One region of the Hymenobacter segetis genome, then DNA from elsewhere that is predicted to be linked to it. Evidence: riboswitches for the same ligand, from Rfam matches in the RefSeq annotation. Region 1 holds a riboswitch; each other region holds the start of a gene.

Region 1 (5,403 bases):
AACCTGAGCTTCCAGGTGAACTTCAGCTACCGCATCGGCAAGCTCACGGCCGGCCCCACGCGCCGCGGCAAAAGCATCAATAACGATGACCTGAAAGGCGATGGCGGTGGCGGTGGTGGCGGTGCCGACCTGAGCGGTGGCCAGGGAGGTGGTGGAGGCGGTGCGCCTGCTGGCGGCGGCGGCGCCCCGGCGGGTGGGGCCCGCCCCGGCGGCTATCCGGCCGGCAGCCGGCCAGCCGGTGCCCCCGGTGCCCCAGGTGCACCAGCCAATGGCCAACGCCCCGCTGGCTACCCCGGCGGCCAGCAACGCGGCACGGCTCCCGACAGTACCTCAGGCAAAACGCCAGCCGACAGCACCGGCCGGCCCGCCAACGGCCAACGTCCCGGCGGATACCCCGGCCTGCGCCCCGCCACGGCCCAGCCCGCCGACACCACCCGCCGCCAGCCGGTAGCGCCGGCCGGCAACCCCATCAATACGCCGGCCAACGCGCCTTCGCCCGGCACCAGCACGCCCAACGGCACCGTGCCGGCCGGCAGCCCCGGCGGCCGGCCCTAGCCTAACGGTTCGGATTATCACTGAAAAACGTCATGCTGAGCTTGTCCCGGCATGACGTTTTTCATATCACCTTAATCCATTTTTAATCAGTCGCCGGCCCGCTACCGCCTACTTTTGCCGGGCTGCTTTATTTTCTTCGATGACCGACAAAACCCTCGCTCCCCTGCCCGAAGACGACGCGCATTTTTTGCAGCGCTTGCAGCCCTCGCGGCTCATTCTGCCCGTCGTGATTGGCCTGAGCGTGGTGGGGTTTATGTTCTGGCGCAGCTACAAGCCCGGCGATTTGGCCCCCCTAGCCCATGCCCGCTGGGAGTGGCTGCTGATAACATTGCTGGTGCTGCTGGCCCGCGATTTGGGCTATATCTACCGCATCCGGCACATTGCCGAGCGCGAGTTGAGCTACCGTCAGAGCCTCGACGTGATTATGATTTGGGAGTTTGCGTCGTGCGTGCTGCCCTCGGCGGTGGGCGGCACGGCAGTGGCTTCGTTTATTCTGAATAAGGAAGGCATTCCACTAGGCAAGTCCCTGGCATACATCATGGTTACGGCCCTGATGGACAACCTGTATTACGTCATCATGGTGCCGCTGGTCGTCCTCATCGCCGGGGCCGGGCTCTACCCGCACGAGGCCATGCAGGGCGCTTTCATCGCCACGCTGCGGGTGGCGTTTGTGGTCAGCTACGTGGCCGTTACGGCCTACGCGGGGCTGATGCTCTACGCCATTTTCATCAACCCGAAATCGGTGCGGCGGCTGCTGGTGCGGCTGTTCTCGTTTCGGCTGCTGCGGCGCTGGCAGCGCTCTGCCTACAAGCACGGCCAGGGCATGATGGATGCCTCCATTCAGCTGCGCGGCAATCCGGCTATCTACTGGGTACGGGCGGCGGCCAGCACGTTCTTCGTCTGGACGGCCCGTTACCTGGTTATCGGCTGCCTCATCGCCGCCTTCGTGCCGATGGATGCCGACACCTTCCTCTTCATTTTTGCCCGCAACCTCACCTACAAAGTGCTGCTGCTGCTGGCCATCACGCCCGGCGGCGCGGGCATTGTGGAGGGCGCGTTTCCCACGTTTTTCGGCAAGTTTATTGGCACGGCCACGCTCACCAGCTTCATGGTTTTGCTGTATCGAGTGGTCACGTATTACCTGTATCTGGTGCTGGGCACCATCTTTCTGCCACGCTGGGTAGCGCGGGTGTTTGCGAAGCGGCCAACCACCACAGCCCATCCTATCACAAAATAATCAGCACAAAAAAAGCCCCGAACCAGACTGGTTCGGGGCTTTTCGATTACTTGAATCCGGAGTGATTTACTCGGCTTCGAGCATCAGTGCGGCGCCGTCGGCCGACTTCAGTGTGAGCTTCTTGTCGGTGAGGGTTTCCACGGCGAAGGTGTTGCTGGTGGTGGCACCGTCGGGGGTCATGGTGATGGTTTTGCCGGCTTGGTCAAACGTGTATTTGCCCGAAACTGCGCCGCTCGCGCCGGTCATGTTGTATGTGCCGTTGGCAAAAATGCGCAGCTCCTCTTGCTTCTGAGCGTCGGTTTGCTTCACTTTGTCGCCGGCGGTGTCGGTTTCCTTGGCGGTTTTCCACACCTTGCTATCGGTGCCGTACAGCATGTTCACGCCTTCTACTTTGCCTTTATCGTTGCTGCACGAAGCGGCAAACAGCGACACAAGCAGCAGCAGGCTGGCGAAGTAACGGAGCGAAAAAAGGGACTGGAGTTTCATGTGCACTAAGGGTAATGGTGAAAGAATGAAAACATGACGCACGGGGTGCGGCCTCGTCGGCTTACGATGCAGACGCAAAAGAGTTTAGAACGAAACCCCGCCTACACTTGTCCGTATAGCAACCCGGTCGGCCCGCCCGCAAGGGTTTCCGGCAGAATTTATCTCTTCATTTAACTTCACCGAAAACCATGGGACTCTTCGATTTCATCAGCGACAAAGGCGAACAAAAGCCCGTAGAGCCCGCGGCTAAGCCAGCGGCTGGCGGCACCGATTTTTTTGGCAACGCCAAACCAGAAGCTGCCGGCAACACGTATACCGTTGTCAGCGGCGATTCCCTCTCCAAAATAGCCAAGCACCACTACGGCGACGCCGCCAAGTGGCACCAGATATACGACGCCAACAAGGCGCTCATCGGCGACAACCCTGACCACATCGAAGTGGGGCAGGTGTTGACCATACCTAGTCTCTAGGTACTTTTTTGCAGAAAAAAGGTGAGAAAAGCCACTCTGTTTCAGGGTGGCTTTTTTGCGTTTTATGGGGTCAAAAGAACAACTAAAAAGCACGTCATGCTGGAAGGGGCCACGCCAGACCGTCGAAAAAATATTTTCGCCCATCCGCTTGCCCATCCCAAAAATTCTCCCGTACATTTGCCGATACCAAACAGGTACTCCCCGCTAACGGTGGGCAGTTTTCAAGTTTTATACAGAAGTGGCGAGAGACTAGGCTCCGTGACCCACTGGCAACCTTCGCAAAACGAAAGGTGCCAATTCCTACCCACCCGCAGCTCCGGCCGCGCTGGGACAGATGATTCGAGTGCCATGGAAAATTCTTCATACCCCAGTTTTTTGCCCCCGAATGCTTCGGCTGCTTTGTGCGCCGCAGGTTCGGGTTTCTTCGTTTCGGCCGCTGACGGCCGTAATGTGGCATCGCCTTCGTTGCAGCGAATGCGAATGTGCTGTTGCCGCCCGTGTTGTTGCTAAGCTAATTCCGGCTTAGAACCCCTCCCCCCCTCTTCTGGATTTTTTTGGTGGCCCCGTGGGTCCGCCGCGTGCGCTTTCGGGCCTTCGCGGTGGGTTTGGGCCACGCCGGCAGCACGGGCTATTTCGGGGAGTTTCGGCGCTAAAAAAGGCTTTTTCAGAGCCGCATCGCACTTTTTCCAATTGTCATTTCGGTTTTTCAAAACTTCAAAACCTCCCCCATCATGTCTGTTCAGCCCCAACACTTCGAAACCCTCCAACTCCACGCCGGCCAGCAGCCCGACCCCACCACCGGGGCCCGCGCCGTGCCGTTGTTCCAGACCACCAGCTACGTGTTCAAGAGCGCCGAGCACGGTGCCAACCTGTTTGCCCTGAAGGAGTTTGGCAACATTTACACCCGCCTGATGAACCCCACCACCGACGTGTTCGAGCAGCGCGTGGCGGCGCTGGAAGGCGGCGTGGCCGCCTTGGCCACTGGCTCGGGCCAGGCGGCCCAGTTCATTGCCCTTAACAACATCCTGCAGGCCGGCGACAACTTCGTGAGCACGGCCTACCTGTATGGCGGCACTTACAACCAGTTCAAGGTGGCGTTCAAGCGTTTGGGCATTGAGGCGCGCTTTGCGGATGGCGACAATCCGGCTTCGTTCGAGGAGCACATTGACGAGAAGACCAAGGCCATTTACCTGGAAACGATTGGCAATCCCAGCTTCAGCATTCCGGATTTTGAGGCCATTGCGGCCATTGCGAAGAAGCACGACTTACCGCTGATTGTGGACAACACGTTTGGCGCGGGCGGCTACCTGTTTCGGCCTTTGGAGCACGGCGCACACATTGTGGTGGAGTCGGCTACGAAGTGGATTGGCGGGCACGGCACCAGCGTGGGCGGCGTGATTGTCGACGGCGGCACCTACGACTTCGGCAATGGCAAATTCCCGCAGTTTACCGAGCCGAGCGAGGGCTACCACGGCTTGATTTTCAACGACGTGTTTGGCAAGGGCGGGCCGTTTGGCAACATTGCCTTCATCATCCGGGCGCGGGTGGAAGGGCTGCGCGACTTCGGGCCGGCCATCAGCCCGTTCAACTCCTGGCAGTTGCTTATCGGCCTTGAAACCCTGAGCCTGCGCGTGGACCGCACCGTGGAAAACGCCCTTAAAGTGGCCACCTGGCTGGAGCAGCATCCGCAGGTGGAAAGCGTGAACTACCCCGGCCTGCCCAGCAGCCCCTATCACGCCATTGCCAACAAATACCTGAAGCGCGGCTTCGGCGGCGTACTCTCGTTCCGCGTGAAGGGCACGAAGGAGACGGCTACACAATTCATTGATAACCTGAAGCTCATCAGCCACTTGGCCAACGTGGGCGATGCCAAGACGCTCATCATCCAGCCCTCGGCTACCACGCACCAGCAGCTGAGCGAAGAGGAGCAACTGGCCTCGGGCGTGACGCCGACTTCGCTGCGTCTGTCGGTGGGGATTGAGCATTTCGACGACATCAAGGCGGATTTGCAGGCGGCGTTTGATGCCATCGGCAACACGGCCAGCCTGCCGACTGAGGGCGACGAAGTGGGCGAGCCCGAGCTGGAGCACGCCCAGCCGCTGGAAGTTTAAACCAGAATTGCCGCCAGCGGGCCACCCCTGGCGGGTCGGTGCCAGTCTCGCTGGCGGCCGAGTTTTATCGCAGCTTTAGAATCAGTGCATCGGCCCGGGCCTCTTCCGTGATGGGAGGAGATATGGGAGTGAGAAACTATTGCGCCGGGCCGGTTCGCTGGTTCTGAAGCTGTGCTATTTAATTGAATTATGCCAACCCTAGTATTTGACCTGCCTGACCTTACCCTGGAAAGCGGCGAAACCCTGACCGGGGCGCACGTGGCCTACCAAACCTGGGGCCAGCTCAACGAAGACCGCGACAACGTGGTCTGGGTGTGCCATGCCCTCACGGCCAACGCCGACGTGCTGGCCTGGTGGCCGGGCCTGGTAGGCCCAGGCTGCTACTACGACCCGTCGGAATGGTTTATCGTGTGTGCCAACGTGCTGGGCTCGTGCTACGGTACTACCGGCCCGCTGGATGCCGACCCGGCTACCGGGGAGGCCCGCTTCCAGCACTTCCCGCTGCTGACCATTCGGGATTTGGTGAAGGCGCACGAGGCCCTGC
Region 2 (5,403 bases), 410 kb from region 1:
CAGCGCGGGCCGTGAGCAGATTGCCATCGATGATAGTGGCGAGCATGGTCTGCGCATCTTCGAATAGTTTCGTCGCGGCTTCGCCCAGCGTTTCGTCTTCCAGAATGCGCGGGTAGCGTCCTTTCAACTCCCAGGTGTGGAAGAAGGGCGTCCAGTCGATGTATTGGGCCAGCTCGGCGAGGTCGTAGTCTTCGAGGACTTTGGTGCCGAGGAAGCTGGGTTTGGTGATAGAAACCGTGTTCCAGTCCGACTTGAAGCCGTTGGCGCGGGCCGCTTCGATGGTCAGGTAGCTTTTGTCGCGCTGGCGGCTGGCGTAGTCGGCGCGCAGGGCGGCGTAGTCGTCGGCCACGGTCTGGGCGTAGGCTTTTTCGCCCGAGCCGAGCAGGCCGGCGGCCACGCCCACCGAGCGCGAGGCATCGTTGACGTGCACTACCGCGCCGCTGTAGGAGGGCGCGATTTTCACGGCCGTGTGCAGGCGCGACGTGGTGGCCCCACCAATAAGCAGGGGGATTTTCAGGCCGCGCTTTTCCATGGCCTGGGCCACGTATACCATCTCATCGAGCGAGGGCGTGATGAGGCCGGACAGGCCAATCACGTCCACGTTTTGCTTCTGGGCTTCGTCGAGAATCTTCTCCAGCGGCACCATCACGCCGAGGTCCACGATGTCGAAGTTGTTGCAGGCCAGCACCACACCCACGATGTTCTTGCCGATATCGTGCACGTCGCCTTTCACCGTCGCCATCAGTATTTTGCCGGCCGTCTGGCGGTCGGAGCCCTGCTTGTCGGCCAGCAGGTACGGCTCCAGATAAGCCACTGCCTTCTTCATCACGCGAGCCGATTTCACCACTTGGGGCAGGAACATCTTGCCGGCCCCGAACAGGTCGCCCACCACGTTCATGCCAGCCATCAGCGGGCCTTCGATGACTTCCAAAGGCCGGCCGACTTGCTTGCGCACTTCCTCGGTGTCCTCGTCGATAAACTCGGTGATGCCCTTCACCAGGGCGTGTTGCAGCCGGTCCCACACGGGCAGGCTGCGCCACTCGTCGGCCACTACTTCGGCCTTGTCCTTCTGTTTCACCGTGTCGGCGAATTCCACGAGGCGCTCGGTGGCATCGGCGCGGCGGTTTAGGAGGACGTCTTCGGCCAGCTCCAGCAGATTGGGCTCGATTTCATCGTACACGCCGAGCTGGCCGGGGTTTACGATGCCCATGTCCAGGCCGGCTTTGATGGCGTGGTAGAGGAAGGCCGTGTGCATGGCCTCGCGCACCACGTCGTTGCCCCGGAACGAGAAGCTGATGTTGCTGATGCCGCCGCTGGTGAGCGCGCCGGGCAAATTTGCTTTAATCCAGCGCACGGCTTCGATGAAGTCGATGGCGTAGTTGCGGTGCTCGTCCATGCCCGTGCCCACGGTCAGGATATTGGGGTCGAAAATGATGTCAGATGGGTCGAAGCCCACTTCCTTCACCAGAATATCGTAGCTGCGCTGGCAGATTTCGATGCGGCGTTCCAGCGAGTCGGCCTGGCCGTTTTCGTCGAAGGCCATCACCACCACGGCGGCACCGTACTGGCGCACCGTATGGGCCCGTTCGCGGAAGGCCGCTTCGCCCTCTTTCAGCGAAATCGAGTTCACGATGCTCTTGCCCTGCACGCATTTCAGGCCGGCCTCCAGTACGCTCCACTTCGAGGAGTCAATCATCACCGGCACCCGGGCAATGTCGGGTTCCGAGGCGATGAGGTGCAGAAACGTCGTCATCACCTGCTCCGAATCGAGCATGCCCTCGTCCATGTTGATGTCGAGGACCTGGGCACCTTCTTCTACTTGCAGGCGGGCCACGGCCAGGGCTTCCTCATATGCGCCGGTGCGGATGAGGCGGGCGAAAGCGCGCGAGCCGGTCACGTTGCAGCGCTCGCCCACGTTCACGAACAGGCTCTGCTCAGTGATGCCGAACGGCTCCAGACCGCTCAGGCGCGTGGCGGGCGGAATGGCGGCGGGCAGCTGGCGGGGCTGGTATTTCTCAGCCAGCTTGCTCAGTTCGGCGATGTGCTGGGGCGTAGTGCCGCAACAACCACCTACCACCGTCACGATGCCTTCCTTCAGATACTCCTCCACCAGCGCGGCAAATTCCTGGGCCGATTCGTCGTAGCCGCCGAAGGCGTTGGGCAGGCCGGCGTTGGGGTAGGCGGAGATATGTACGTCGGAAATGCGGCTCAGCTCCTGCACGTACTGGCGGAGCTGGTCGGCCCCGAGGGCGCAGTTCAGGCCCACGCTCAGCAGCGGCAGGTGGCGGATGGAGTTCCAGAACGCCTCCACCGTCTGGCCGCTCAAGGTGCGGCCAGAGGCATCGGTGATGGTGCCCGAAATCATGACCGGCACCACGCGGCCGCCTTCGTCGAAGAACTTCTGCACGGCGTAGAGGGCCGCTTTGGCGTTCAACGTGTCGAAAATGGTTTCGATGAGCAGCGTATCCACGCCGCCATCCACGAGGCCGCGCACCTGCTCCAGGTAGGCAGTAGCCAACTCATCGAAGGTCACGGCGCGGAAGCCGGGGCGGTTGACGTCGGGCGAGAGCGAGGCGGTGCGGTTGGTGGGGCCTACCGCGCCAGCCACGAAGCGCGGGCGCTCGGGCGTGGCGTACTCATCGGCGGCTTCGCGGGCCAGACGGGCCGATTCGTAGTTCAGCTCATACACCACGTGCTCCAGGCCGTAGTCGGCCTGCGCGATGGTAGTCCCGCTGAAGGTGTTGGTTTCCACCATATCGGCCCCGGCGGCGAAGTATTCGGCGTGGATGCCTTTGATGATGTCGGGACGGGTGAGGCTCAGCAGGTCGTTATTTCCCCGCAACGGCTTGGGATGGTCGGCGAAGCGGGTGCCCCGGAAATCCTCCTCCGTGAGCGGGTGGCGCTGAATCATGGTGCCCATCGCGCCGTCAAGAATCAGCAGGCGCTGGCGCAGCAGTTCGGGGAGACTGTAGCGCGAAGCGAAGGCTTCGCGTTCCGGAGAGATAACAGGCAGGGTAGGGGCGGAGACGGACATTTCTTTTCTGGGTCGAATAGCTACGTAAGCGCGTATCCAGAAAGAAACCCGTGCGGGGAGGCACGGTTCCGGCTGTCATCTTTTTTCACCAAAAAACGCGGTGAAACGGGAGTTGGCACCTACTCGTGGTAGGTTGCCAAGACGTCATCGGGCCCGGTCCCTCGGTCTTTCTGGATAGCAGCGTAGGGCGAAGATACAACGGAACGGGGCTTGTAGCACATGCTTTAGCTTGTGCTGATACCCGCGAGGCGCAAGCCAAAGCATGCGCTACGCGAGCACTACCAGGCCCGCTTCGCGGTACCGGGCCAGCAGTTCGGCGGGCGCCTGCTGGTCGGTAATAAGCGTGCCCACCGAAGCCAGGGGTGCAAACTGGAAGTACTGGTCGCGCTCCAGCTTGCTCGAATCGCAGAGCAAATACACGTGGCCGGCCGACGCGGCCACCGCCCGATAAATCGAGGCTTCCTTTTCGCTGTTGGCACTCAGGCCGCGCTTCAGGGAGGTGCCGTCAACGCCCATAAAGGCCTTATCCACCCGGTAGCGCTGCAAATGCTCCACCGTGACGGCCCCGTGCGTGGCCTGCCGCTTAGCATCGACTTCGCCGCCGGCCATCACTACCTGCACGGCCGTGCCGGCCAGCTCGAACAACACGGGCAACGAGTTGGTGACGACGCGGATTTTGAGGTGCCGGATGAGGGCGCACAGCGGAAAGGTGGTGCTGCCGCAGTCGATGAAAAGGGTGTCGCCCTCGGCCACGTGGCGGGCGGCCAGGCGGCAGATATAGTCCTTCTGCGCGGCGTGGGCGGTGGTTTTGGCAACGAAGGCCACCGGGTGCTTCGCGATGCCGGGCCGCACGGCCCCGCCGTGGGTGCGCAGCACGAGGCCCTGCTCGGCCAGCAGGGCCAAATCGCGCCGGATGGTGATGGGCGTGGTGCCTAGTTGTTGGGCGGCCTCGGCCACCAGCACGGTGCCGTGCTGCTCCAGGGTGGCCAGTAAGTGGTGCTTGCGCAGCTGGAAATTCATCGCCGTGGTGTTACTTGTTCTAAACAATCGCAAAGAAACAAAAACGAACAGTAACGAACTTTCGACCCCGGCATGAACGAACGAATCCGCCTCCGCGAGCAGCAAACCTTGTCCGACGACTGGTTTACCCTGCGCAAAATCACCTTCGACTACCAACGCAAAAACGGCACCTGGGAAACCCAGTCACGCGAGGCCTACGACCGGGGCAATGGGGCCGTTATCCTGCTCCACGACCCCGCCACCGACCACGTCATCCTGACCCGGCAGTTCCGCCTGCCCACTTTCGTGAACGGCAACCCCACGGGGATGCTCATCGAAGCCTGCGCCGGCCTGCTCGATGATGAGCACCCGGACACGGCCATCATCCGCGAAACGGAGGAGGAAACCGGCTACCGCCTCACCCACGTCGAGAAGGTGATGGAGGCCTATATGAGCCCCGGCTCGGTCACGGAGCGCCTGTTTTTCTACCTGGCCGAATACTCGGCGGCCACCGAACAGCACGCCGGCGGCGGCATCGAAGAAGAGGAAATCGAAGTGCTCGAAATGCCCCTGCCAGCGGCCCTGGCGATGATAAAAACCGGCGAAATCCAGGACGGCAAAACCATCATGCTGCTGCAACACCTGCGGCTGCGGCAGCTGCTGGCGTAGCCGGCATTTCGGAGGAGTGGAAGGGCGGCGTACCTCAGTACAGTTGGCTTTCAGTACTACCGGAAGTGCGTCGCACGCCCGTGCAGTCGGCTTTTGGATGTCCAAAAGGACATTGCACGGGCGTGTAGCCGGCTTTCGAGGGCCCGGAAGCGCGTCACACGGGCGTGCAGTCGGCTTTTGAGGGTGTGGAAGGGCATTGTACGCCCGTGCAGCCGGCTTTTGATAATGCAGAAGTGCGTCGCACGCCCGTGTAATTGGCTTTTGAGGATGCGAAAGAGCATTGCACGCCCGTGCAATCAGCATTCAGGCCTGGCACAAGCTAAAGTATGTGCTATAACCCCCAGGCCGGCCACACAGTCCTCGCCGCAAATACGGCCGGCTCCGGCGGCAGTTCCAGAAACGCAGTGGCACCGACCAGCCCCATCATGTCGCCGGAGCCGCCCACGCGGAGCGGGGTGGCCAAGCGGCGGCCTTCCGCGTCCACGGTCATACGCACGGGCACAAAGTGTGTGAGCTGGGGCTTGAAGGTGATATCGACGGTGAGCACAGCCGGCTGGGGAGCTTCAATAGAGGCAGCCGTTTCGGACGCGCTGGCGGGCTGCTGCACGGCGCGCAGCCAGGGCCGCACGTAGCGGCAGGCGGTGATGAAGGTGGACACCGGGTTGCCGGGCAGCCCGAACACCACCGGCCCGTCGGCCCGC
Region 3 (5,403 bases), on a different contig from region 1:
CGTGGAAATTGGCGGTACGTTTATGGCCGGTGAGTATGATTTAAAAACCACCAACGCCGGCTTTTATGGCCAGGATAAGAGCCTGCGACTGGCCGGCGGCATTCTCAACAACACCGCCAGCGGCCAGTTGCTAAACCTGCCCGGCGGCCTGCGCAATGATTTCAAGCTGAATACCTACTCGCTCTCGGGCGCATACCAAATCAGCCCAAAATTCAGCGCCGCCGCCCGCGCCAGTTTCGACCGGCGCGACTATAACGCCCAGAATTTCTACACCACCAACGCCGGCGACCGCGCCCGCGAAACCACCTCGCGCGACTGGTACCAAGGGCAATTGCGCTATGACTGGAGTACCCGCGCCCGCACCGAATTGCAGTTAGTGGGCACCTCCAGCACCGATTACTACGTGTACACGCCCACCTCGGCGGCCAGCGACCACCTGATGCACTACCTCAACGTGCAGGCCCAGCACCAGCTGCGTTTCTCCGATAAGGTGCAGCTGACCCTGGGCGGCCAGGCCGACCGCCGCAGCGTGCGCAGCAACGACCGCGGCGACCACGCCGTGTGGCACCAGGGCGCGTTTGCCGTGGCCGGCCTGATGCCCACCCCTGGCCTGAACCTGACCGCCGCCCTGCGTCTCGACCACGACCAAGCCTACGGCACCGAAGTGCTGCCCCAGCTCACCGCCAGCCAGCTGTTGGGCGAGAAGCTGACGGTGCGCGCAGCTGTGGGCCGCGCCATCCGGGCGGCCAATTTTACCGAGCAGTACAACTCGGCCATCCGGCCCGGCATCGTGCCCACAGGCTTCAACGTGGGCAACCCCGGCCTCGAAGCCGAGCGCACTTGGAGCTACGAAGGAGGCCTCGATTTCCACCCGCTGCCGGCTTTCACGCTGCGCGGCACCTATTTCAACCGCTACGGCCGCAACCTGATTGACTACGTGAGCACGCCCGGCAATGTCGTGCAGGCCGGCACCGGCTTCACCAATCTGAGCCCGGCCAGTACCTACCGCTACGCCCAAAACCTGTTTGCCGTGAGCACACAGGGGCTGGAGTTTGAAGCCAGCACCCGCGCCCAACTAAGCAAAGCGTTGCGCCTCGAAGGCAGCGTGGGCTACACCTACACCCACCTGAACGTAGACGGCAGCATTGTGTCGCAGTACCTGAGCAACGTGGCGAAGCAACTCGTGAGCGGCAACGTGAGCCTAGTGCACCGCCGCTTCACGGCCAGCCTGGGCGGGGTGTATAAGCAGCGCGCCAGCCAGCAGACTGTGGCCACCGCCACCGTCAACGATGCCCAGCTCACGCCCGATTACGTGGTCATCAACGGCCGGCTCGATGTGGCGCTGCTGCCCGAGCGCCTGTGGGTGGTGGGCCAGGCCCAGAACCTGTTCGACGCCAAATATTCCGACCTGCTGGGAGCGCAAATGCCCGGTCGCTGGCTGATGGCCGGCGTGCGGCTGGCGCTGCGGCGGTAGGGAAGGCCAGAACGGCCGGATAAAAAGAAGGTCATGCTGAGCGCAGTCGAAGCATCTCTACCGTACAAGTAATCCAATCGAATGGGTTTGCTATTGCGGTAGAGATGCTTCGACTGCGCTCAGCATGACCTTCTTTTTTGTCTGGATTGTCAGGTCGTCGAGGCTACCCAATCGCCGCCCGCAGCCAATCCTTCGCCTCTTGCAGCGTGCGGTGCTGGGAGGTTTCAATTTCGTAGTCGTTGGTTTCGGCTACGTTGTGGGTGTAGCTCTGTACCGAAATCTGGCCAAATACCGTTTCCGGCACGACGAAGCTGACGTGGCGGATGCCGGCGCGGTGGGCGCGGATATTCCAGTCGGTACGCATCCATTCCTGGTCGGCGGGCTTCACGGCTTGCACGTTGCGAGTGTCGGCTAGCCAGCCCAGCGGCTGCGTGCGGGCGGCTTCGGCTTCGTAAAGCTCCAAGCCCCGGTTCATGAGAAAGCGGAACTGCTCGCTGTTGGCGAAGCCGTGCCAGGAGATGATGAAACAGGGCACTTCGGGGGAATAGAGCATGCTGCCATAGGGCTCAGCGTGCACAACGGTATCGGACATGAACTAGCGGTATCGGGCAGGTGGTGGGAAGCGGAAATACGCGCCAGCCAAATGCCTCGCCCATACGCGGGCCGGTGCGGTGGGGTTGTCTGGGGCGGCACCGGGTGGGCGGGGCAGCCATCCGGCACTACCTTTGTGCCATCAATTCTTTCTCCGGAAGGATTGTTTTTATACAGAGGCGCTGAGAGACAGGCTCAACGACGCGCCGGCAACCACCCGCAACCGCGGCCCGGTGCCAATTCCTGACCATATAAAAACAACTGCCGTGCCTGCCGTTTCCGCTGCCTCGCTTGCTTTTCCTGGTCTTTTTCGTGCCCGTTTGTTGACGACGGGCCGCATGTTCGCGGGCTGTTGTTACTGTTGATTCCAGGCACTAGCGCCGCGTAGCTGAGGCTACGGTCGGTGCGGTTTCATTCCTTTTTACGGGTTTTTTGCTTTGCGGCACGGCTGCTCCGGGTGGAGCGGTAGCGTGGCGCGTTTCTATCTCTTTATGTTGAAAAAATCACTGGAGCTGCTCCGCGCGGAAGCAGCCGAAACGGGGGCGAACACCCTCAAACGCAGCCTGAATGGCGTGAGCCTGATTGCCATTGGCATCGGGGTAATTATTGGGGCGGGCCTGTTCTCGCTCACCGGCATTGCGGCGGCCAATAACGCGGGGCCGGCCGTTACCATCTCCTTCATCGTGGCGGCCGTGGGCTGCGCCTTCTCGGCGCTGTGCTACGCCGAGTTTGCGGCCATGGTGCCCGTTTCGGGCTCGGCTTATACCTATTCTTATGCCACGATGGGGGAGTTGTTTGCCTGGATTATTGGCTGGGATTTGGTGCTCGAATACTCGGTGGGGGCGGCCACGGTGGCCATCAGCTGGTCGCAGTACCTCATCAAGTTTCTGGGGAAATACGGGCTGCACATCCCGGCGCAGCTGGTGATGTCGCCGTTTGAAAGTGCGAAGCTGGCGGATGGCTCCACCGTGAGCGGCTTCGTGAACGTGCCGGCCATGCTCATCGTGCTGGCCATTACGGCCATCGTCACGCGGGGCACGAAAGGGTCGGCGTGGTTCAATGCGCTGGTGGTGGCCCTGAAGGTGGCCGTGGTGCTGGTGTTCATCGCGCTGGGCTGGCAGTACATCGACCCCGCCAATTACCAACCCTACATCCCGGCCAATACGGGCACCTTCGGTGAGTTCGGCCTGAGCGGGATTCTGCGCGGGGCGGGCGTGATTTTCTTCGTCTTCATCGGCTTCGATATCGTGGCCACCATGGCGCAGGAAACCAAGAACCCGCAGCGCAACATGCCCATTGGCATCCTCGGCTCGCTGGCGGTTTGTACGGTGCTGTTCGTGCTGTTCGGGCACGTTCTGACCGGTTTGGCTAATTACACCGAGTTCAAAAACAGCGCCGCCCCGGTGGCCATTGCCATCGAAAAAACGCCCTATGCCTGGCTGTCCTCAGCCGTGATTCTGGCCATTCTCATCGGCTACACTTCAGTGATATTAGTGGATTTGCTGGGGCAGTCGCGGGTGTTTTTCTCGATGTCGAAGGATGGGCTGCTGCCGCCGGTGTTCTCGCGGTTGCACCCCAAATTCAACACGCCGGCGCAGTCCAGCCTGCTGCTGGGCTCGTTCATTGCGCTGTTTGCGGGCTTCGTGCCCATCGCCGTAGTGGGCGAGATGACGAGCATCGGCACACTGCTGGCCTTTGTGATGGTGTGCCTCGGCGTGCTCATCATGCGGAGGACTAACCCCGACGCGCCCCGGCCGTTCCGCACGCCGTGGGTGCCGGTGGTGCCCATTCTGGGCATCATCGTGTGCCTCGTGATGATGGCCTCGCTGCCCTGGGAAACGTGGCTGCGCCTGGTGGTGTGGCTGGCGCTGGGCATGATTATTTACTTCGGCTACGGCAAGCGGAACAGCAAGCTGCGGCTGGCGCAGGAAGCGGCTGGCAGCCCACAGGTTTAGCCCCAGCGGGGCGGCATAGCGGTAGTAGAACCGACCCAATGTGGTAGCAAAAGCCCCGTAGGGGCGACACTCGTTCAACGAGTGTCGCCCCTACGGGGCTTTGCCGTTTTTCGGATTCGGCCTTACTACCGATATGTCGACCCGCTGGCCCTCAATGCGTGGTCAGCCCATTCGCGTCCAACTCTTCATCGTCCCGCACCCGGCTCAGGTCGCCTTCGAGGTCAATCTCTCCCTCCGCAGCAGTGGGAGTGAGGGGGCGCTGCTTGTACACATCCACGGCCCCGCAGCGGTCGAGGACGGCGCGGGCCTGCTCGGCTTCGGCGGGGGTGGTGGTAGCGATGGTGACCACGGCGTGCTCGGGGCCGGTGGCGGCGATGTGGGCTTGGGTATCATCGAGCTGGCTGCCGCTGAAGAGGTCGGTGAAAAACCGCGTCACGCTTTCGCGGAAGGGCTCGGCCGGCGCGCCGGCATCGGGCAGGTGCTGGGCTTGCAGGGTTTCCTGGGTGGCAATGTTGATGCTGCCGGGGGCGAGGCCGGCGGCCTGCGCCTGGGTGGCGGCAAACTCAGCTTCGGAAGCACTGGTGAATAAACCGACGATGATGCGGGGCATATAATAATAGGGGGAGGGTGTGCCGGTTCTACGGCGGCCCCGGCGGCCGGTTGTGGCGCGGCGGCGACGGCAATGTCCAAATACTTCCTACCTTTTGCCCATCTTTTCACTCCCTACCTCTTCAGTGCCCCATGGCCAACGCTAAAAAAGCCAAATACGCCGCCCGGTTCGAGAATTTCTTTCTGAATCTGCGCCTCAACCGCGACCAGTTTGCCGACATGGCCGCCTTCACCCTGCAAACCATCCGGCAGGCCGCCGGCGGCAAGTACAGCGCCGGGGCCGAGGCCCTCGACGTGGCCCTCACCGACTACCGCGCCACCCACGCCGGCCAGCTCTCCGGCGAGGGCCAGGCCAGCACCAGCACCCTGGCCCAGGCCCTGGTCGACTTCAAGGACTACGTGAAGCGCATGGAGCGCAAGGTCATCAACCCCGCCTACGACGAGAGCAGCGCCGACCTGCTGGCCATCTTCCCCAAGGGCCGCGCCGCCCTCACCAAAAGCGCCCAGACCGAGGTGGAGGACGCCTTCACGGCCTTTCTCGATGCCCTCGATGCCCGCCCCACGGTCTTCACCTCGCCCCAGCGTACGGAGGGCCGCAAGGTGCTCAAATCCCTCTCGGAGGCGCTGGGCCGCGCCGATGTAATGGCCAGCACCGCCGGCACCCAGCGCATCGACCTGCACGATGGCCGCGAAGCCTCCTGCCTGGCCCTGTACCACGTCTACCTCACGCTGCTGCTCGAATTCGCGGCGCAGCCGGAGCGGGCGGCCCCGTTT
Region 4 (5,403 bases), 790 kb from region 1:
ACACCAGCTCGTGCTGCCAGTCAGCATTCATGGCGGCCATGCCGGGGCCGCTCAGCTGGCTCAACTCGGTTTGGCGGCGGGCCAGCTGGTTGGTATAGTAGGCTTCCATGCCGCGCACAGCGCGCACCAGCTGGCTATCGGCCCCGGTGGTGTGCTCGGCGGCGGTGAGGGAAAGCGGGTTGCCGCCCTGGTACAGGGCCGCGTCGGGTTCATTAGCAGCGGTGCCAAGCGTAGCGGCGGGCGCGGCAGCCACGGCCGTTTCGGGGGCGGCGCTGCGAGATTTCCAGGCTTCGCTGGCCCCAGCGGCAAACACGAGCAGGACCAGAGCCGCCGCTACGCCGTAGCGCTGAAACCAGTGGAGGCGGGCTTCGGGCTGAGCTACAGGAGCCACTGCCGCCACGGGTGCCACAAAGGGCACTTCCAGCGCCGCGGCAACGCGCATGGCCGGGGTTTGGGGCGCAGGGGCAGCAGCGTTTAGCTGCTCCTCCAGCGCGGCCCAGAGGTCGGGGCGTGGCTCGTGGGTGTCGAAATCGGCGCGGTGCCGCTCGACGAAGGTTTCAAGAGATTTATTTTTGAGGGTATCCATGAATGAGTAGCAGACGCACGGTTCGTCCAGGTTCAGGGCGGGCCACGGGGCTATACGAAAACCGCGGCCGGGCGAAAAAGGATGAAGGGTAGTTGAAAGGTTAAATGACTAGCGATAACGGATAAAAACTTAGCTAAGGCCGCGCTGAGCGGCTAATTCGCGCAGCCGAACCCGCGCCCGGCTGTACTGTGATTTAGAAGTAGATTCGGAAATTCCCAGGATGCCGGCGATTTCCAGATGGTCGTAGCCTTCGAGCAAATACAGGCTGAGCACCACGCGGTAGCCATCGGGCAGCTCCTGAATGCAGCGACGCAGCACGTCGGCGCGGTAGTGCATATCGGCCTCGTCTTCGGGCGAGTGGGCGGCGGTTTCGGCGGGCTCTTCGTGGTGCTGCTCGCCCAAGGGCACCAGTGCCAGCCGCCGCTGCCGCAGGCAGTTAATGCTCTTGTTCACCACAATCCGCTTCAGCCACGCCCCGAACGACGAGTCGCCCTTATAGCCGCTCAGCTCCCGAAAAGCGCTCAGAAACGACTCCTGGAGCACATCCTCAGCCTCGGCGTAGTCGCCGGTGATGCGCAGGGCGGCGTTGAACATGGCCTTGGAGTAGCGCCGGTAAATTTCGGCCTGGGCCTGGCGGTCGTTGAGGCGGCAGCGCTCCACCAGCGGAGCGTTGATGTCGACGTAGGCGGAATGGGCGAGGGCTTCCATTGCAGAAAACGGGGTATTTAGAAGTGCTTAAGCAACCCATAGACCAAGCGTTGGGTTCAGGGGTTGCACGGCAAATTACGCGGCGAAAGCACGGCCGCCAAACCTTTTGCGCAGTGGCCAGTTTCATCACCGCGAAACAAAATTTTGGCATTTCGCTTTTTTGTCTTTTACATTTGCCCCAGCAATCCTCGTTTGGGGCGCTATTCATTTTTATACAGAGGCGCGGAGAGACAGGCTCGACGAAACGCCGGCAACCCCCACCAGTTGGAACGGTGCCAAGTCCTGACATATAAAAACGCCGTGAGCACATCCACCAACCGCCGCCTGCACCCCACCACCCTCGCCGCTTCGCGCCGAATGTGCTGTTGCATGCCCCGTCCCCTGGCCTATATGCTGGGGGCAATTGCTGGTTGTTGAACTAGGGCTTCTCTTCCGGCGGCTGTTGCGACGGCCACCCCGCTATCCCTTTTGTGGTGATTGATTCATTGCGCGACGCATAGCGGGTTTTTGCGGCCTTCGCGGCCCATTCTGGTTTTTTCTACGGAGAAAAACTCCCCTTATCATCATGGCATTACCCCTTGAAAGCCAGGTCGCTGACCTGCGCCGTTACCTGCCCGAATGCTCGGTGCCGGAAACCCTGGCCCTGCTGGCCGACCACTTCCCCGGCCGCGTCTCGTTTTCCACCTCTTTTGGTTTGGAAGACCAGATTATCACGCACTTCATCTTCGAAAACGACCTACCCATCCGGGTTTTCACCCTCGACACGGGCCGCAATTTTCAGGAGACTTACTCGACCTGGAACAAGACCCTGCTGCGCTACGAAAAGCCCATCGAAGTCTTCGCCCCCAACGGCCCGGCCATCGAAGAGCTGACCCGCCAAAAAGGCCCCAACAGCTTCTACGAGAGCATAGCGAACCGGAAAGAGTGCTGCAACATCCGCAAGGTGGAGCCGCTGAGCCGCGCCCTGGCCGGCCAGCAGGTGTGGGTAACGGGCATCCGCGCCGAGCAGTCGCAGAACCGCCAGACCATGCACCCGGCCGAGTGGGACGCCGGCCACGCCCTCATCAAAGTGCACCCGCTCTTCGACTGGACGTGGGCCGAGTGCGAAGCCTTCGCCCAAGCCAACGGCATCCCGGTTAATCCGTTGCACCAGAAAGGTTTCGTAAGCATCGGCTGTGCGCCCTGCACCCGGGCTATTGCTCCGGGTGAGGACTTCCGCGCCGGCCGCTGGTGGTGGGAAGATGCCGCTGCCAAAGAGTGCGGCCTCCACGCCACCGCCGCTCACCAGGGCCTCGACCCGGTGGTGGAGCGAATGCCGGGCTAGGCCCGAACCGATGCGCCGGCGGCCGGGCCGCTGGCGCTACTTTCTTCCCCAAAGGCACCTTTCGCGGGCCTCATCCCACCCACCTCTTCCGGTTTTTCAATTTCGTCCGATTTTTTCGGGCCATGACTTCCTACGCCAATGCCAACCGCTGTTTATCTCGATTACCTCGACCGTCTGGAGGCCGAAGCTATTCATATCCTACGTGAAGTGGCCGGCCAGTTCGAGCGGCCTGCGCTTTTGTTCTCCGGCGGCAAAGACTCCATCGCCCTTACCCGACTGGCGGAAAAAGCTTTCCGGCCCGGCAAGTTTCCCTTCCCGCTCGTGCACATCGACACGGGCCACAATTTTGAGGAAATCATCAATTACCGCGACGAGCTGGCAGCGCATTTGGGCGAGAAGCTGATTGTGCGCAAGGTGGAGGACACCATCCGGGAGCGCGGCCTGCACGAGCCGGGCGGCAAATACCCCAGCCGCAACCCGCTCCAAACTTACACCTTGCTTGATGTCATTGAGGAGTTTGAGTTTGACGCCTGTATCGGTGGAGCGCGGCGCGACGAAGAAAAGGCCCGCGCCAAGGAGCGCATCTTCTCGGTGCGCGACGATTTCGGCCAGTGGGACCCCAAGCGCCAGCGCCCCGAACTGTGGAACATCTACAACGGCCGCATTCAGAAGGGTGAAAACGTGCGCGTGTTCCCCATCTCCAACTGGACGGAGCTGGACGTGTGGAACTACATCCAGCGCGAAAACATCAAGCTGCCAGATATTTACTTCTCGCACGAGCGCCAGTGCGTGGTGCTGCCCAGCGGTCAGCTGCTCGGTTTCAGCGAACACCTGAATTTGGATGAGACTGACGAAATCGTGAACCGCCGCGTGCGCTTCCGCACCGTGGGCGACTCGACCTGCACGGCCGCCGTGGAAAGCGACGCCGCTTCGGTGGACGACATTATTCAGGACCTGCTGCTGGCTAAAGTGAGTGAGCGCGGGGCCACGCGACTGGATGATAACCTCTCGGAAACGGGAATGGAGGACCGGAAGCGGAACGGGTATTTCTAGAAATCAAATGTGGGGAACCTTACCCCCGGCCCCTCTCCAAAAGAGAGGGGAGCTTGACACCGAAGTCATTGGCTCAAAGAAATCAATTAAACAAATAATCGACTGGCTCCCCTCTCTTTTGGAGAGGGGCCGGGGGTGAGGTTCCCCCGCGTGGGGTCGCCTGCCCGCCAGCCGCAACCAAACATCAAAATGGACCTTCTCCGATTTATCACCTGCGGCAGCGTCGACGACGGCAAGAGCACGCTCATCGGCCGCTTGCTTTATGACAGCGACTCCGTTTCCCTCGACGTGCTGGCTACGCTGGAAAAGCGCCGCGCCACCACTGGCGGCGACGTCGATTTAGCCCTGCTCACCGATGGCCTGAAGGCCGAGCGCGAGCAAGGCATCACCATCGACGTGGCGCACAAATATTTCACCACGCCGCGTCGCAAGTTTATCATCACTGACGCGCCGGGCCATGTGCAGTACACCCGCAACATGGTGACCGGCGCGAGCAACGCCGACCTCGCCATTGTGCTCGTAGATGCCCGCCAGGGCGTGATTGAGCAGACCCGGCGGCACACGCTGCTGGCCTCTCTGCTGGGCATTCAGCACTTCGTACTGGCCGTAAATAAGATGGATTTGGTGGGCCACGAGGAAGTGATTTTCCAGAAAATAGTGGCTGATTACGCGGCCATTACCGAGCAGCTGAAACTGCCGAACGTGGTGGCCATTCCGCTCAGTGCGCTCAATGGCGACAACGTGGTGCGCCGCTCCGATTTCCTACCCTGGTACCACGGGCCCAGCCTGCTGGAACACCTTGAAAGTGTGCCGGCCGCCATTGATGCTAACCCGAATGAGCCGCGCTTTCAGGTTCAGTATGTGATTCGGCCGCAGACGGAGGAACTGCCTGATTACCGGGGCTACGCCGGCCGGATTCAGAGCGGCACTTATCGCCAGGGCGACCGGGTACGCATCTGGCCCTCGGGGCTGGAAACGGTGATTGAGGCCATCGAAGTCAACCAGCAGGAAGTGGCGGCGGCCAGCGCCCCGCAAGGCGTGGTGTTGCGCCTGCGCGACGATGTGGACGTGAGTCGGGGCGCTACCATCGTGCCCATCAGCGCCCACCCGGCGGTGGTGCGCGAACTGGAAGCCACGCTGTGCTGGATGGACGAGCGGCCCCTGCGCGCCGGCCGCAAGCTGCTGGTGCAGCACCACGCCGCCACCGTGAAAGCGGCAGTGACCACCATCCTGCAAAAAACCAACATCGAAACCTTCGAAAGCCAAGGCACCGATGAGGCCAAACTCAACGACATCGTGCGGGTGCGCCTGAAAACGGCCCTGCCCTTGGTAGCCGATGAGTACCGTCAGAACCGTGTCACGGGCGCTTTCATCCTGGTGGATGAGCAGACCGGGGCCACCCTTGCCGCTGGCCTCGTGGCTGCTACCGACCCGGAATATTTCACGGATGAAGTACCGGCCGCAGCGGCTTTTTCCATCTAGTATTTGACCAGTAATATGGCTAATTCCCCTCTCTTTTTACCCCGCCTGACGGTTGTCGGGGCCGGACCCGGCGACCCGGATTTGCTAACCCTGAAAGGTACCAAAGCGCTGGCGGCAGCTGATGTGGTGCTCTACGATGCGCTGGCAAATGACGCGTTGCTGGCGCACGTGCGGACCGGCGTTCCGCTGATTTTTGTGGGCAAGCGCAGTGGTTTCAAGGCTTACACGCAGGAAGGCATCAATGACCTGA

What was found. Region 1 has a riboswitch for S-adenosylmethionine ahead of ACYU70_RS16880 (O-acetylhomoserine aminocarboxypropyltransferase/cysteine synthase family protein). Riboswitches for the same ligand answer to the same signal wherever they lie in the genome.
Region 2: linked by a shared signal. The riboswitch ahead of metH (methionine synthase) and the one ahead of ACYU70_RS16880 (O-acetylhomoserine aminocarboxypropyltransferase/cysteine synthase family protein) in region 1 are both predicted to bind S-adenosylmethionine.
Region 3: linked by a shared signal. The riboswitch ahead of ACYU70_RS01305 (amino acid permease) and the one ahead of ACYU70_RS16880 (O-acetylhomoserine aminocarboxypropyltransferase/cysteine synthase family protein) in region 1 are both predicted to bind S-adenosylmethionine.
Region 4: linked by a shared signal. The riboswitch ahead of ACYU70_RS13700 (phosphoadenylyl-sulfate reductase) and the one ahead of ACYU70_RS16880 (O-acetylhomoserine aminocarboxypropyltransferase/cysteine synthase family protein) in region 1 are both predicted to bind S-adenosylmethionine.

What each region holds. Positions count from the first base shown of each region.
Region 1 is NZ_BAAHBV010000002.1:1,551,432-1,556,834, forward strand. Features, by position in the region: gene ACYU70_RS16860 (TonB-dependent receptor) at 1-555, shown strand, start outside; gene ACYU70_RS16865 (lysylphosphatidylglycerol synthase transmembrane domain-containing protein) at 695-1,792, shown strand; gene ACYU70_RS16870 (hypothetical protein) at 1,859-2,278, opposite strand; gene ACYU70_RS16875 (LysM peptidoglycan-binding domain-containing protein) at 2,467-2,748, shown strand; SAM riboswitch class I at 2,974-3,089, shown strand; gene ACYU70_RS16880 (O-acetylhomoserine aminocarboxypropyltransferase/cysteine synthase family protein) at 3,480-4,859, shown strand; gene metX (homoserine O-acetyltransferase MetX) at 5,049-5,403, shown strand, end outside.
Region 2 is NZ_BAAHBV010000002.1:1,145,074-1,150,476, reverse strand. Features, by position in the region: gene metH (methionine synthase) at 1-3,034, opposite strand, end outside; SAM riboswitch class I at 3,107-3,215, opposite strand; gene ACYU70_RS15295 (DeoR/GlpR family DNA-binding transcription regulator) at 3,302-4,081, opposite strand; gene ACYU70_RS15290 (NUDIX domain-containing protein) at 4,127-4,702, shown strand; gene ACYU70_RS15285 (molybdopterin molybdotransferase MoeA) at 5,034-5,403, opposite strand, start outside.
Region 3 is NZ_BAAHBV010000001.1:294,980-300,382, forward strand. Features, by position in the region: gene ACYU70_RS01295 (TonB-dependent receptor plug domain-containing protein) at 1-1,474, shown strand, start outside; gene ACYU70_RS01300 (hypothetical protein) at 1,638-2,066, opposite strand; SAM riboswitch class I at 2,232-2,323, shown strand; gene ACYU70_RS01305 (amino acid permease) at 2,557-4,020, shown strand; gene ACYU70_RS01310 (hypothetical protein) at 4,172-4,630, opposite strand; gene ACYU70_RS01315 (hypothetical protein) at 4,762-5,403, shown strand, end outside.
Region 4 is NZ_BAAHBV010000002.1:760,792-766,194, forward strand. Features, by position in the region: gene ACYU70_RS13690 (hypothetical protein) at 1-586, opposite strand, end outside; gene ACYU70_RS13695 (RNA polymerase sigma factor) at 716-1,294, opposite strand; SAM riboswitch class I at 1,502-1,590, shown strand; gene ACYU70_RS13700 (phosphoadenylyl-sulfate reductase) at 1,860-2,618, shown strand; gene cysD (sulfate adenylyltransferase subunit CysD) at 2,757-3,671, shown strand; gene ACYU70_RS13710 (sulfate adenylyltransferase subunit 1) at 3,861-5,153, shown strand; gene cobA (uroporphyrinogen-III C-methyltransferase) at 5,169-5,403, shown strand, end outside.